Regions from separate parts of the Streptomyces sp. NPDC040610 genome, predicted to be linked through region 1. Evidence: riboswitches for the same ligand, from Rfam matches in the RefSeq annotation. Region 1 holds a riboswitch; each other region holds the start of a gene.
What was found. Region 1 has a riboswitch for cyclic di-AMP ahead of ACZ6AA_RS01780 (C40 family peptidase). Riboswitches for the same ligand answer to the same signal wherever they lie in the genome.
Positions count from the first base shown of each region.

Region 1 (4,486 bases):
GGCATGTAGTAGATCGACTCGACGCGGACGTTCGCGCCCGGCTTCGGGGCGTGGATCATCTTGCCGTCGCCGATGTAGATCCCGACGTGACTGATGTCGTCGTAGAAGAACACCAGGTCACCCGGCTTGGCCTGGGAGGTCGGCACGGTCGTGCCGACCTTCACCTGGTCCCAGGTGGTGCGCGGCAGCGAGATCCCGGCGGTCTTCCAGGCCGCCTGCGTGAGCCCGGAGCAGTCGTAGGAGCCGGGCCCCGTGGCGCCCCACACGTAGGGCTTGCCCATCTGCTTCTCGGCGAAGGCGATCACCTTCGCCGCCTTGGCCGCGTATCCGCTGCCCGCACCCGAGCCGGAACCCGTGTCCGAGCCCGAGCCCGCCCCGGAGCCGCTGTCCGCCCCGGAGTCCGAGCCGGACCCCGAGCCCTGCTCCTGCCCCTGCTCACGCTCCCGCTCGCGCCGCTCGGCGGCCTCCTTGGCCTTCCGCTCGCGCTCCTCCGCGGCCTGCTTGCGCGCCAGCTCGGCCGCCTTGCGCTTGGCGGCCTCCTCCTTGCGCTTCTCGATCGCCGCGAGCCGCGCCTTCTCCTCGGCGGTCAGCTTCGACAGGAGCGAGCGGGCCTCGGTCAGCTTGGTCTGGACGGTCCGCTTGCTCGACCGGAGGTCGTCGCGCGAGTCCTGCAGCGACTTCAGGCTCTTCGTGGCCTTCGTGCGCTGCTTGGTCGCCGCGACCTGCTGGGTCTGGTAGTCGTCGACGGCCTTCTTCTGGCGGCTGGTGAGCCGGTCCGCGAGGTGGTTCTGGTCGAAGAAGCCCTTGGGGTCGTCGGCGAGCATCATCGCGGCGGTCTCGGAGACGGCACCGGTGCGGTACTGCGCGGCGGCGAAGGAGCCGAGCTCCTGCCGGGCCTCGTTCAGCCGGTCCGTGCGTTTGGCCACGTCGTCCAGGAGCCGGTCGGCCTTCTTGCGCTGCTTGTCGGTGCGCTCCTTGGCCGAGTTGTACTTCTGCGTGGCCACTCCGGCCTGCTGGTAGAGGTCGTCGACCTTCTTCTGGACCTCTTCGAGGCTCGGCTTGCCCGGCTCGGCGGGGGCGGCCGGCGCGGCGTTCGCGCTCTGCGACAGCAGGGCCACCGATGTCAGGGCGGCCGTCGTGATGCCGAGGGCCGGGGTGGTGCGTATCAGGGCTGAGCGGCTGCGCGGCTTGCGGTGCGACGCCAAAGCTGGCGACTCCTTCCGTGGACCGCCTACCGGGTTAGCTGTCGGGTTCGGGCGGGTGCTCCGGAAGGCTGCCCTACCGCTGCGTACGTCGTACGGAGCGGATTCACCCCAAAGAACATGGTGGGTCCCCGGCTCCGAACACGTCGGACTCGGCGGAGGCCGCGCGTGACCGGCGGGGATCGCCGGTGGGGGGACGTACGGCCCGCGCAGCACGCTAGCCAACTCCCGTGGCACGAGGGAAGGATGATGTTCGATATGCCCGATACATTTTCGTGACTTTACGAGGCCCTTGGTGCCGTGCTGACGCGGACGGCCGGGGCCGTGGCGCAGCGTGACGCCCCGGGCGCGCAGCGGGGGCGTGGCCGGAACCGGGCGGGCTCGGGGCGGCCTCGGGGCGGCCTCGTGGAACCCGGGGCGGGTTGTCAGTGGGGCCGCCTAGACTCGGGAGGCGATGAGCAGCCTCTTTGACGACAGCTTCCTGGCGGACCTCAAGCCCTCGCAGGGCCACGACGAGGAACCCCCGCCGCCGCCCGAGGACAGCGCTCCGGAGCCCATTCCGGACGACTTGTTCCAAGGGAAGTTCGACGCGCCCGCACCCCGGGACGCGTACTACCGGGACGGTGCCCCCCGCCCGGCGATCGACCCGGCGGCGCTGCTCGACGGCCTGAACGAGAACCAGCGCGCGGCCGTCGTGCACGCGGGTTCCCCGCTGCTCATCGTCGCCGGCGCGGGATCCGGCAAGACGCGGGTGCTCACCCACCGCATCGCGTACCTCCTCGCGGAGCGCGGCGCGCACCCCGGCCAGATCCTCGCGATCACGTTCACGAACAAGGCCGCAGGCGAGATGAAGGAGCGCGTCGAGCAGCTCGTCGGCCCGCGCGCGGGCGCGATGTGGGTGTCGACGTTCCACAGCGCGTGCGTGCGCATCCTGCGCCGGGAGTACAAGAAGCTGGGCTTCACGTCCTCCTTCTCGATCTACGACGCCGCGGACTCCAAGCGCCTGATGGCCCTGGTCTGCCGGGACCTGGACCTGGACCCGAAGAAGTTCCCGCCGAAGTCCTTCAGCGCCAAGATCTCGAACCTGAAGAACGAGCTGATCGACGAGGAGGACTTCGCCGCCCAGGCCGCCGACGGCTTCGAGAAGACCCTCGCCCAGGCGTACGCGATGTACCAGTCGCGCCTCCGCGAGGCCAACGCTCTGGACTTCGACGACCTGATCATGACGACGGTGAACCTGCTGCGCGCCTTCCCGGACGTCGCCGAGCACTACCGCCGCCGCTTCCGCCACGTGATGGTCGACGAGTACCAGGACACCAACCACGCCCAGTACGCCCTTGTGCGCGAGCTGGTGGGCCCCTCCGGAGAGGATCAGGAGCCCGGCGAGCTGTGCGTCGTCGGTGACGCCGACCAGTCCATCTACGCCTTCCGCGGCGCCACGATCCGCAACATCCTCCAGTTCGAGGAGGACTACCCGGACGCGACGACGATCCTCCTGGAGCAGAACTACCGCTCCACGCAGACAATCCTGACGGCCGCCAACGCCGTCATCGAGCGCAACGAGAGCCGCCGCCCCAAGAACCTGTGGACCAACGCGGGCGCGGGCGCCCGCATCACCGGGTACGTGGCGGACACCGAGCACGACGAGGCCCAGTTCGTCGCCGACGAGATCGACCGCCTCACCGACGCGGGCGACGCCAAGGCGGGCGACGTGGCGATCTTCTACCGCACGAACGCCCAGTCCCGTGTCTTCGAAGAGATCTTCATCCGCGTCGGCCTGCCCTACAAGGTCGTCGGTGGCGTGCGGTTCTACGAGCGCAAGGAAGTCCGCGACGTCCTCGCGTACTTGCGTGTCCTCGCCAACCCCGAGGACGCCGTCCCGCTGCGCCGCATCCTGAACGTGCCGAAGCGCGGCATCGGCGACCGCGCCGAAGCGATGATCGACGCCCTCGCGCAGCGCGAGAAGATCTCCTTCCCGCAGGCGCTGCGCCGCGTCGACGAGGCGTACGGCATGGCGGCCCGCTCCACGAACGCCGTGCGGCGCTTCAACACCCTCATGGAGGAGCTGCGCACCGTCGTCGAGTCCGGCGCGGGCCCCGCCGTCGTCCTGGAGGCGGTCCTGGAGCGGACCGGCTACCTGGCCGAGCTGCAGTCCTCCACCGACCCGCAGGACGAGACGCGCATCGAGAACCTCCAGGAACTGGCCGCCGTGGCCCTGGAGTTCGAGCAGGACAACAACAACATCGCCGAGGGGGCGGGCGCCGCGGCCGAGGGCGCGGAGACCGCCACCGGTGCCCCGGAGGCCGACGCCGAGGCACCGGAGGCCGACGCCGAGGCACCGGAGGGCGCCGCTCCCGCCGGGTCCCTCTCGGACTTCCTGGAGCGTGTCGCCCTGGTCGCCGACTCCGACCAGATCCCCGACGAGGAGGACGACGGCTCCGGAGTCATCACGCTCATGACGCTGCACACCGCCAAGGGCCTCGAATTCCCCGTCGTGTTCCTGACCGGCATGGAGGACGGTGTGTTCCCGCACATGCGCGCCCTCGGCCAGGTCAAGGAGCTGGAGGAGGAGCGGCGCCTCGCGTACGTCGGCATCACGCGCGCGCGGGAGCGGCTGTATCTGACCCGGTCCTCCCTGCGCAGCGCCTGGGGCCAGCCGTCGTACAACCCGCCGTCGCGCTTCCTGGAGGAGATCCCGGAGACCCATCTGGACTGGAAGCGGAAGGGCTCCGTCGGCGCGCCCGCGTCGTCCGGGCCCGCGGCCGGGGTCGCCGCCTCGCTGTCGTCGTCGCGCTCCCGCGCGGGCGGCGCCCAGGGCTTCGCCACCCGCCGCGCGTCGGAGAAGCCGGTGGTCTCGCTGGCCATCGGCGACCGCGTCACGCACGACCAGTTCGGACTCGGCACGGTGGTCGGCGTGAAGGGCACCGGGGCGAACGCCGAGGCGACGGTCGACTTCGGCGAGGAGAAGCCGAAGCGGCTGCTGCTGAGGTACGCGCCGGTGGAAAAGCTGTAGCCCTCACTCGAAGGAAGAGGGACACTCTCAAGGGGCAACTCCAGCGACGGGGGCTGGAGTTGCACCCTTCGGGGTTGCTTCGACTTTCGGGGGATCTACGGCGTCCTTCGGAGGGCCACGTCGGCCTTCGGGGGTTACGTCGGGTCGAGCCCGTGGCTGCGCAGCCACGACAGCGGGTCGATCGCCGAGCCGCCGCCCGGGCGGACCTCGAAGTGCAGATGCGGGCCGGTGGAGTTGCCGGAGTTCCCGGAGAAGGCGATCGTCTCGCCCG
Region 1 is NZ_JBVIXA010000001.1:357,901-362,386, forward strand. It holds gene ACZ6AA_RS01780 (C40 family peptidase) at 1-1,205, opposite strand, end outside; cyclic di-AMP (ydaO/yuaA leader) riboswitch at 1,214-1,370, opposite strand; gene ACZ6AA_RS01785 (ATP-dependent DNA helicase) at 1,657-4,215, shown strand; gene ACZ6AA_RS01790 (M23 family metallopeptidase) at 4,350-4,486, opposite strand, start outside.

Region 2 (4,486 bases), on a different contig from region 1:
CCAGGCCGAGGAACTGCGGCGCACCCGCGCACTCCTGGAGGAGATGCTCGGGCGCCACACGGGGCAGGACGCCGAGCGGATCGCGGCGGCCATCGAGCGCGACACCGTCCTGGACGCCGCGGCCGCGGTGGAGTTCGGCCTGGTGGACCGGGTCGTACCGAACCGCGGGGCCACGACCACGACCGCCGAGTGAGGCCCGGGTGCTGCCCGAACTGCCGCCGCTGCCCGCCTTGACCCGCGCCGAGGGCGAGCTGATCGACGCCTATCTCGCGGTCGTGGACCTCGTCGGCCGCATCAATCCGGCGCGCGCGGAGCACACGTACGGCGGCCTGCGCGCCGCACAAGCCCTCGTCAGCAGGGCGACGGAGCTGCGGGACGCCCTGACGCTGATGCACCAGCGGGGCGAGGCGGAGGTCCACACGACGACGCTGGCCCGGGCGTTGCGCACGCTGGACGGCGAGCGACGTGCCGCGCGTGTGACCGTGCCGCCGCCCGCGGTCGGCGAGGAGGCGCCACCGACGGGTGGATGACCGATCAGCCCCGGGGGGTGGGGTGAGCGCACCGATGAAGCGCACCGATGAAGCGCCCCTTTGAACAGCGCCCCCATGAACAGCGCACCTATAGGCACCTATAAACGGCGAGTCGGCCAAGCGTTTCTGCTACGAGTTGACGGGGGCCGTCGAGGCCGAGCCTGCCGGTCCCCCACCGCCCCGCGCCGCGCCGCACCCTCTCCTTCGCGTCCGCGCACCCGAGGTGCGCCGTCGCACCGGACGCCCGTCGGAGCGCCACGGCCTCAGCGCGTCCGCGCCGTCCGCACGTTGAGGGTGCGGGCCGCGCGGACGGGTGTCGCGCCACTTCCGGTCCAGACCGGGGTGCGACCAGAGGTGGTAGCTCTTTCAGCGTAGGAAACACTCGCACGCGTGTGCCCCTGGAGTTGCACAACTCCCTTACGCGGCAGCCGGAACCGGACGTTCCAGTGCTGTTCGGGCAATCGTCTCCGACTGTGATCCAGGTCCCTTTCCGGCTCTGTCCACCCGAACGGGTCAGTCGTGAGGAGCCTCACATACAGCCGATTCGGCTCGGTTTTTTGGCCACTCTCGGGTGAAGATCCCTTCCGACGACAAGCCCCCGCCACAGGCGGCGGGGCGGTCCGGGTGGACGCCGAGTCCTGCCGCCACCCGGATGCCCGGTCGACATCTGTGCATCGGCAGGAGTGGAGGACCCAGCAAGGCGGACCGTCCGGGAGACCGGCCGGCCCTTGGGGTGAAGTCGCGACGCGACCGGGCATCTTCGCCTGCCCGAACCCGACAGGTCATCCTTCACAGGCGGCTGACGAAGGGTTGCGCATGACTGCGCTGAATCGTGTTCCGTCGCTGCTGACGAGGGCCGGTACCGCATCGGCACTCACGCTCGCCGCCGTGGGCGGCACCATCGTGGCACCCGGTCTGGTCTCCGAGGCCGAGGCCGCCACACACGGGACGAAGGCGCTCAAGATCGCGGCTTCCAAGAAGGGCTCCCCGTACGGCTACGGAGCCGTGGGGCCGCGCCGGTTCGACTGCTCGGGCCTCACGCTCTACTCGTACAAGCGCGTGGGCAAGAAGCTGCCGCGAACCGCCGCGCAGCAGTACAACAAGACCCGCCATGTCTCCAAGGGCAACCGCACCCGCGGCGACCTGGTGTTCTTCCACTCCGGCCGGAACGTCTACCACGTCGGCATCTACGCCGGCAAGAACAAGATCTGGCACGCCCCGAAGCGGGGCACGGTGGTACGCCTCGAGAAGATCTGGACGAACAGCGTCTGGTACGGCCGAGTCCGCTGACCTGAGTGCCCGGACGACGGCGCCTTCGGGCAGGCACCGCCGTCCGGGCGTGACCGGGCCGACGCGAGGAGTGCTTCGCGGCGGCCCGGGATACTCGTAGTGCATGTCCGAAAACGTCCCCACCGACGGCCCCCGGTCAGCGGGCACCGCCGCGCACGACGCCAGCCGAGGCCGCGACGAGACCCCGCTGGAACGCGCCGACCGCAACTTCTTCGAGCTGCTCCAGGAACTGAGGGTCACTCAGACCGGCGTGCAGCTCCTCTTCGCCTTCCTGCTCACACTCGCCTTCACCCCCCGCTTCCCCTCGCTCGACACCCTCCAGCGCGCCACGTACGTGACCACGCTGCTGCTCGCCGTCCTCGCGGCCGCTCTGTTCACCGCACCCGCCGCACTGCACCGGGGGCTGTTCGGGCGCGGCGCGAAGCCGCTCGTCGTCAAGGTGTCGTCGCGGCTCGCCGGGGCCGGACTCGCCGTCCTCGCCCTGGCGCTCACCGGTTCGGTCCTGCTCGTCGTGGACGTGGCGGCGAGCCGCACCGGCGCCTTCTGCGCCGCCGGGGCCACGCTGCTGGTGTCCGGTGGCCTGTGGGCGCTGCTCCCGTGGACGGTCGCGCGACGGCAGCAACAGAGCGACGGCCCGTCCGATGGGGCTACGTGAACAACGGCTCCACGAGGAGCGCCAGGCCCAGCGCCGTGAGCACCACCCCGGTGCCGCCCTCGATCGCCCTGGCGACGCGGGGCTCGCGCAGCCGACGGCCGACCCGGTCCACCAGCAGCGCGACGGCCGGGAACCACAGGAGCGCGAAGGCCACGACGATCGTGGCGAGCAGCAGTGTGCGCGGCATCGCGGGGCTCCCCGCGGGCACGAACTGAGGCAGCACGCTCAGGAACGTCAGGGACGCCTTGGGGTTGAGGGCGTTGGTGAGGAAGCCCTCGCGCAGACCACCGCCGCGCCCACCGGCCACCGCCCGCACACCCTCCTCCCCCGCAGCCGCCTCCCTGTCCTGCCTCTCCCCCGCACCCGGCCGCCCCTCCCACCGCAGCGCCGCCCGCAGCGCCCGCACCCCCAGGTACAGCACATAACCGCCGCCCACCAGCTGCAGCGCGCGGAACAGCGCGGGCACGGCCGCGAGTACGGCCGCGACCCCGGCGACGGCGAGCGCCGTGTGCACCAGGAGTCCCGCCGCGATGCCGAGCGCGCACAGCACTCCGGCGCGGCGGGAGGCGAGCGCGTTGCGTACGACGACGGTGAAGTCGGCGCCGGGCATGGCGACCATGCCTGCGGCGACGCCGGTGAAGGCGACCAGTTGAGCGTCCATGACGGCCACTCTGCCGCGGGTGAGCCTTCAGCAGGTATTTGAGATCTTCTGCGTCTTCCTTAAGCATCTGTTTAGGCTGGGCTGCCGGTAGGATCCGGCGGCGGTCCCGGAAGGCGGGGCGACGGCGTCCGGGTACCGCGGCAGGACGGCGGGCCACGGCCACAGGAAGAGGCACGGCATGTACGACCCGACGCGGCTCGCGGCGCTCGTGGCGGTCTCCGAAGCCGGTTCCATCACCCGCGCCGCCGAACGGCTCGGCTATACGGTGCCCGCGCTCTCCCAGCAGCTCGCCAAGCTGGAGCGGGAGGCGGGGGCGGCGCTGCTCGTGCGGCACCACCGGGGCGCGCGGCTCACCGGCGCGGGCGAGCTGCTCCTGGCGCGCGCCCGCCGTGTCCTGGACGAGATGGAGCTGGCCCGGCACGAGCTGGCGCAGCTCGTGGGCCTGTCGGGCGGGCGCCTGCGGGTCGCCACGTTCACGACGGCGGGCATCCATCTGCTGCCGCCCGCCCTGACGGCGTTCCGCCGGGCGCATCCGGACGTCGAGCTGACGGTCACCGGCTACGAGCCGCCGCTGGGCGTGGCCGCGGTGGCGGCGGGCGACGCCGATGTGGCGCTGACGCACACGTACGAACCCGCCGAGCTGCCCGCGCCGCCCGCGTCCGTGACCCTGGAGCCGGTCCTCGTCGAGGAATTGGTGCTGGTGACGGCGCCGGGGCACGCGCTCACGGCGGGCACCGGGCGGCTGCCGCTCGCCGAGCTCTCCGGCCAGCCCCTGATCAGCATGGCGCCGGCGCATCCGCCGCGGCAGGGCGTGGAGGCGGCGCTCGCGCGGGCGGGGGCGGCGCCCGCCGTGCTCGTCCAGACGCCGGACTACGCGCTGGTGTGCGCGATGGTCAGCGCGGGTCTCGGCGCCGCGGTGGTCCCAGAGATGGTGGCCCGCACGGCGGCGACGCCGGTCGGCGTCCGGCCGTTGGAGCCGGGTGACCTCAGGCGCACCATCTGGGTCGGCCACCGCACCGGCGAGTCGAGCCCGGCCGCGGACACGTTCCGCGCGCTGCTGCGGGGGACGTTCGGCCGCTCGGCCACCTGAGGCACCGCGTGCCCCGGCCGCCGACGGCCCCGCGCGCCTGTGGTGCCCGCGGGCCCGCACGCCGCGTACCGCGGGGCGTCAACTCTGGACCGGCACCGACCACGGCAGGGTGATCCAGACCGTCTTGCCGCCCTCCGCCGTCGGACAGACCGAGAGTCTGCCGCCGCACTCGGCGGTGAGCCAGCGGATGATGACCATGCCGCGGCCGTTGTCCTGCTGCACGGCGGCGGGCAGGCGCCGGGGGAAGCGCGGGTGGCTGT
Region 2 is NZ_JBVIXA010000002.1:1,125,940-1,130,425, forward strand. It holds gene ACZ6AA_RS11265 (ATP-dependent Clp protease proteolytic subunit) at 1-193, shown strand, start outside; gene ACZ6AA_RS11270 (hypothetical protein) at 201-530, shown strand; cyclic di-AMP (ydaO/yuaA leader) riboswitch at 1,174-1,343, shown strand; gene ACZ6AA_RS11275 (C40 family peptidase) at 1,347-1,820, shown strand; gene ACZ6AA_RS11280 (DUF6328 family protein) at 1,924-2,475, shown strand; gene ACZ6AA_RS11285 (LysE family translocator) at 2,468-3,136, opposite strand; gene ACZ6AA_RS11290 (LysR family transcriptional regulator) at 3,315-4,226, shown strand; gene ACZ6AA_RS11295 (ATP-binding protein) at 4,305-4,486, opposite strand, start outside.
Region 2: it holds a riboswitch for cyclic di-AMP, as region 1 does, so the genes downstream of both, ACZ6AA_RS11275 (C40 family peptidase) here and ACZ6AA_RS01780 (C40 family peptidase) in region 1, are expected to answer to the same signal.

Region 3 (4,486 bases), on a different contig from region 1:
GGTCAGGTCGAGGTCGGCCACCTCCAGCAGCGCCGGAAGCTGCTCGGCCGTGCGCGCGGAGGCGAGCGGCGCCGCCACCGTCGGCTGGGCGGCGAGCCAGGCGAGGGCGACCGTCGCGTGCTGGGCGCCGCGCTCCTCGGCTATCGCGTCGAGGGCGGCGAGGACGCGCTGGCCGCGCTCGGTCTCCAGGTGGGCGCCCGCGCTGCCGGCCCGCGCGCTGTCGACCTCGGCGCCGGGGCGGTACTTGCCGGTCAGGAAGCCGGACGCGAGGGAGTAGTACGGGATGGCCGCGAGGCCCGAGCGGGACGCGACCTCCTGGAGCGGGCCCTCGTAGGTGTCGCGGGAGACCAGGTTGTAGTGCGGCTGCAGCGCGACGTACCGCACCAGGCCCTCGCGGTCGGAGAAGTCCAGGGACTCCTGGAGGCGTTCGGCGCTGATGTTGGACGCGGCGATCGCCCGGACCTTGCCGGAGCGCACCAGCTCGTCGAGGGCGGTGACGAACTCCTCGACCGGCACGGACGGGTCGTCGTAGTGCGTGTAGTACAGGTCGATGTAGTCGGTGCCGAGGCGGCGCAGCGACTCCTCGACGCCGGACTTGATGGTGTTCGCCGCGAGGCCCTTGTAGTCGGGGTGGGCGCCGACCTTGGTGGCGATGACGACGTCGGAGCGGTTGCCGCGCGCGGCGAGCCAGCGGCCGAGCACGGTCTCGGACTCGCCGCCCTTGTTGCCGGGCGCCCAGGCCGAGTACACGTCGGCGGTGTCGACGAAGTTGCCGCCCGCGGCCGTGTAGGCGTCGAGTACGGCGAAGGACTGGGTCTCGTCCGCGGTCCAGCCGAAGACGTTGCCGCCGAGGGCGAGGGGGAATACTTCGAGGTCGGAGGAGCCCAGCGGGCGGAGTGTGGTCATAACGGGCTCAACATCCGCACCGGGGAACGAATTCCGTGTGTGGCCCACGGAAATCCCCGCCCCCCTCCCCGGTGTGGCTCCGCCGTCACGGATCCCAACCGGCGGCCCTGGCGTCGGGGGGTCGTCGCCAGGACCGCCGGAGCCGGTGGGGTGTTACGGGTTGAGGCCCTTGCCCTGCAGCCAGGCCAGCGGGTCGATGTTGGCGCCGCCGCTGGTGTGGACCTCCATGTGGAGGTGCGGTCCGGTGACGTTGCCGGTCGCTCCGACGCGGCCGATGACGTCGCCCGTGGTGACCTTCTGGCCGACGCTGACGCTCATCGAGGACTGGTGGCAGTACCAGATCTCGGTGCCGTCCTCCAGCTCCAGGACCGTGCGGTAGCCGTACGACCCCGACCAGCCCGCCGACTTGATGGTGCCGGTGTGCACGGCCTTGAGGGGCGTGCCGGTGGGGGCGGCGAAGTCCAGGCCGGTGTGCTGGCCGGAGGACCACATGGAGCCGGAGTCGCCGAAGTGCGAGGTGAGGGTGTACGAGGAGGTGGGCAGCGAGAACGCCTTGGCGAGCTTGGCGAGGCGCGCCGCCTCGGCCTTCTTGCGCGCGGCCTCCGCCTTCTTGCGCTTCTCCTCGGCGGCCTTGGCCTTCGCGGCCGCCTCCGCCTTGTCCTGCTGGGCCTTGGCCTGCTCGGCGGCCTTCTTCACGGCGGCGTCCTCGGCGGCGAGGCGCTGGGCGTCCTCCGCCTGGTGCTGCTGGTTCTCGGCCTGCTGCATGATGCGGGCGCGCAGGGCCTCGCCCGCGCCGGTGGTGCCGCGCTCGGCGTCGGCGGTGGTGACGCCCGCGGAGCTGAGCGGCGCGGCGGCCGCGACGGTGGAGGTGTCGGCACCGCCGTCGGAGTCGTCGGATATCAGGGAGCCCACGCCCGGCAGGGACTTGGCCTCCGGGAGCTGGTCGGTGACCGCCGACATGTCCGGCATGGCGATGGAGACCGGCGGCTTGCCGCCCTGCGCGGTGGCGATGCCGCCCGCGCCCACGGCCGCGATGACGCCGACGCCGAGGACGGTGGAGCTGCGCGCGAGTCCGCCGCCGCCCTTCTTGTGGACCCGGTGCCTGCCGCGCACGGGGCGGATGGACTCCGCGGTGGGGTTCCACTCCTCCCACGGCTCCTGGGGGGCGTACCCGCCGAACCCCGTGGATCTGTCGGGACCTTCCGGTCCTTCTTCGGAGTCGTCGTTCGGTACGTAGAGCGCTTCGGGGGCAGGCCGGTTGGACGCCACGGGGGCGCACTCCTTTCCTTCCTTCTCGCCTACCGGGTTAGCTGACGGGTTCGGAGCAGGAAGGTCTCCTACGGGCGTGCCGCTTGCCCGATTCACCCCAATGTGGTGGTTCCCCGGCTCCCTTGCGGGATTAGGCGCGTGCGCACGGAGCCGACTGGAGTGCCGACTGGGACGACCGCGCTGCGTTATCGAACGTTAATAGACAGCGGTGCCGTATTCCAAGCTGTTCCGTCTGATCGTTAACGCTTACGCTACGAACACAAGGGACATCAGCGGCTGGAGTAGGGCGAGTTGAGCGGAGGCCATGACGCACCGCAGCGTTCTGGATCTCCACGACGTGCTGACATCGCGTCAATCAGGCTGCGGAGGGGTGCTCTTCAGTCACCGACCGTCACCGGGCGGCGTACGGCGAGCATCGCCAGGTCGTCCGTGGCGGCGCCCCCGGTGTGCCGGCGGACCTCGTCGACGAGGGTCGCGAGGAGCGAGTCGGGGCCCGCGGGGCCGGGGAAGATCCGGCCGCCGAGCCGGGTGGCGGGGACGTAGAACCGGCCGTCCTCGTCCCGGGCCTCGGAGAGCCCGTCGGTGTAGAGCAGCAGCGTGGCCCCCGGCGGGAACGGGCTCTGGTCCGCGCGGTCCGGCCAGGCGCCGAGGTCGCCCATGCCGAGCGGCAGCGCGGGCTCGGACGGCGAGAGCACGCACAGCCGCCCGTCGGCGCGCAGCATCAGCGGTTCGGGGTGGCCGCGGTTGATGATCCGTACGGTGCCCTCGTCGCCGCGCGGGATCTCCACGAGGACCGCCGTGGTGAACCCCTCGAAGGCGTCGAGCCCGTCGCGCCGCGTGCCCTCCCGCGCGAGGGCGCGCTCCAGGCGCTGCGCCACCGCCTCCAGCGTGGCCTCCTGCTCGGCGGCCTCCCGGAAGGCCCCGATGACGACGGCGACGGCGGCCACCGCGCCCATCCCCTTGCCCCGTACGTCACCGACGACGAGCCGCACCCCGTGCGGGGTGTCCTGCACGGCGTACAGGTCACCGCCGATGAACGCGTCGGCCTCCGCCGCCTCGTACCGCGCGGCGATGTCCAGGCCGCCGATCCGCGGGTCGGGCTGCGGCAGGACCGCGCGCTGGGCGGCCTCGGCGATGGAGCGGGCGGAGGCGAGGCGGGCGTCGCCGCGGCGGACGACCCGGTTGATGACGACGGCCAGGATGCCGACGGTCAGCATGGTCAGGAACTCGGTGACGACCTGTACGTCGGCGCGGTTGCCCTGCTGGCTCACGCGCAGGGCGAGTACGGCGAGGCAGGACACGGCGGCGGCCGCCACGGTGGTCCGCAGCCGGAAGAACGGGGCGGTGATCAGGGGAGCGGCGGCGAACAGCGGGGACGCGGTGAACTGGGGCGGCGTGAGCAATTCGAAGCAGACCCCGGCGACGAGGAGGAGCGGGGGCAGCGCGCGGACGAGGGCCCGCTCACCGGGCCTGCCACCCCCGGGCTCCTCACCCCCACCCCCCGGGCCGCCCCGCGCACCATCAGGCCCCCCACCACGCACAGCAACCACCACCACTCCACTCCACCGCATCAGCGCCGCGTCGGCCCATCCAGGCTTCCCGCAGCGGGGGCCCGGGGCGACCTGATGTGGGCCGAGTGGGTGAGCCGTGTGGTGGGGCGGGGACGCGCCCGGAGGCGTGGGGCCGAGTGGGACCGGCACCGCACGCCCCGGGCGCGCGAGGGTCAGGCCGCGTCACCCCCGAGCACCGGCACCGGCGCCGCGAGCCGACCGGACCTGCCCAGCGAGCGCAGCGCCAGCGCGCAGCCGCCGCCGAGCGCGGCGAGCGCGAGCCACGGCACCGCGGGCAGCCCCCGGTCCTCCGCCACGTCGAGCAGCGCGCCCATCGCGAGGTTCCCCGCGGTGATGCCGACGCCGCAGACCGTGTTGTAGAGGCCGTAGTGCGTGGCCACCCACCTCTCCCCCGCGAGCGAGACGACGGTGTCCATCTCGAAGGGGTAGAGCACGGCGTTCGCGGCCGCCAGCGCCGCCGCGCACAGCAGCAGCGCCGTGACGCCCGCGTACCCGGGTCCGCCCAGGGCAGGCGGCAGGAACGCGGCGCCCATCAGGGCGAGCCCGGCGACCAGACACTGCTCCCGCGTCCAGGTGCGCTTGCACCAGTCGGTGATCCGCAGCTGCCCGACGAGCGCGACGAGCCCCGACACCACGAACAGCGCACTGGTCGCGACCGTCGTCGCCGTGCCCCCGCCGAGCAGCCGCTCCACTTCGAGGGGCAGCGCGAGGTACACCTGGAACGACAGGACGTACGAGCC
Region 3 is NZ_JBVIXA010000018.1:126,695-131,180, reverse strand. It holds gene ACZ6AA_RS37720 (aldo/keto reductase) at 1-906, opposite strand, end outside; gene ACZ6AA_RS37715 (M23 family metallopeptidase) at 1,060-2,175, opposite strand; cyclic di-AMP (ydaO/yuaA leader) riboswitch at 2,187-2,322, opposite strand; gene ACZ6AA_RS37710 (PP2C family protein-serine/threonine phosphatase) at 2,553-3,716, opposite strand; gene ACZ6AA_RS37705 (MFS transporter) at 3,899-4,486, opposite strand, start outside.
Region 3: it holds a riboswitch for cyclic di-AMP, as region 1 does, so the genes downstream of both, ACZ6AA_RS37715 (M23 family metallopeptidase) here and ACZ6AA_RS01780 (C40 family peptidase) in region 1, are expected to answer to the same signal.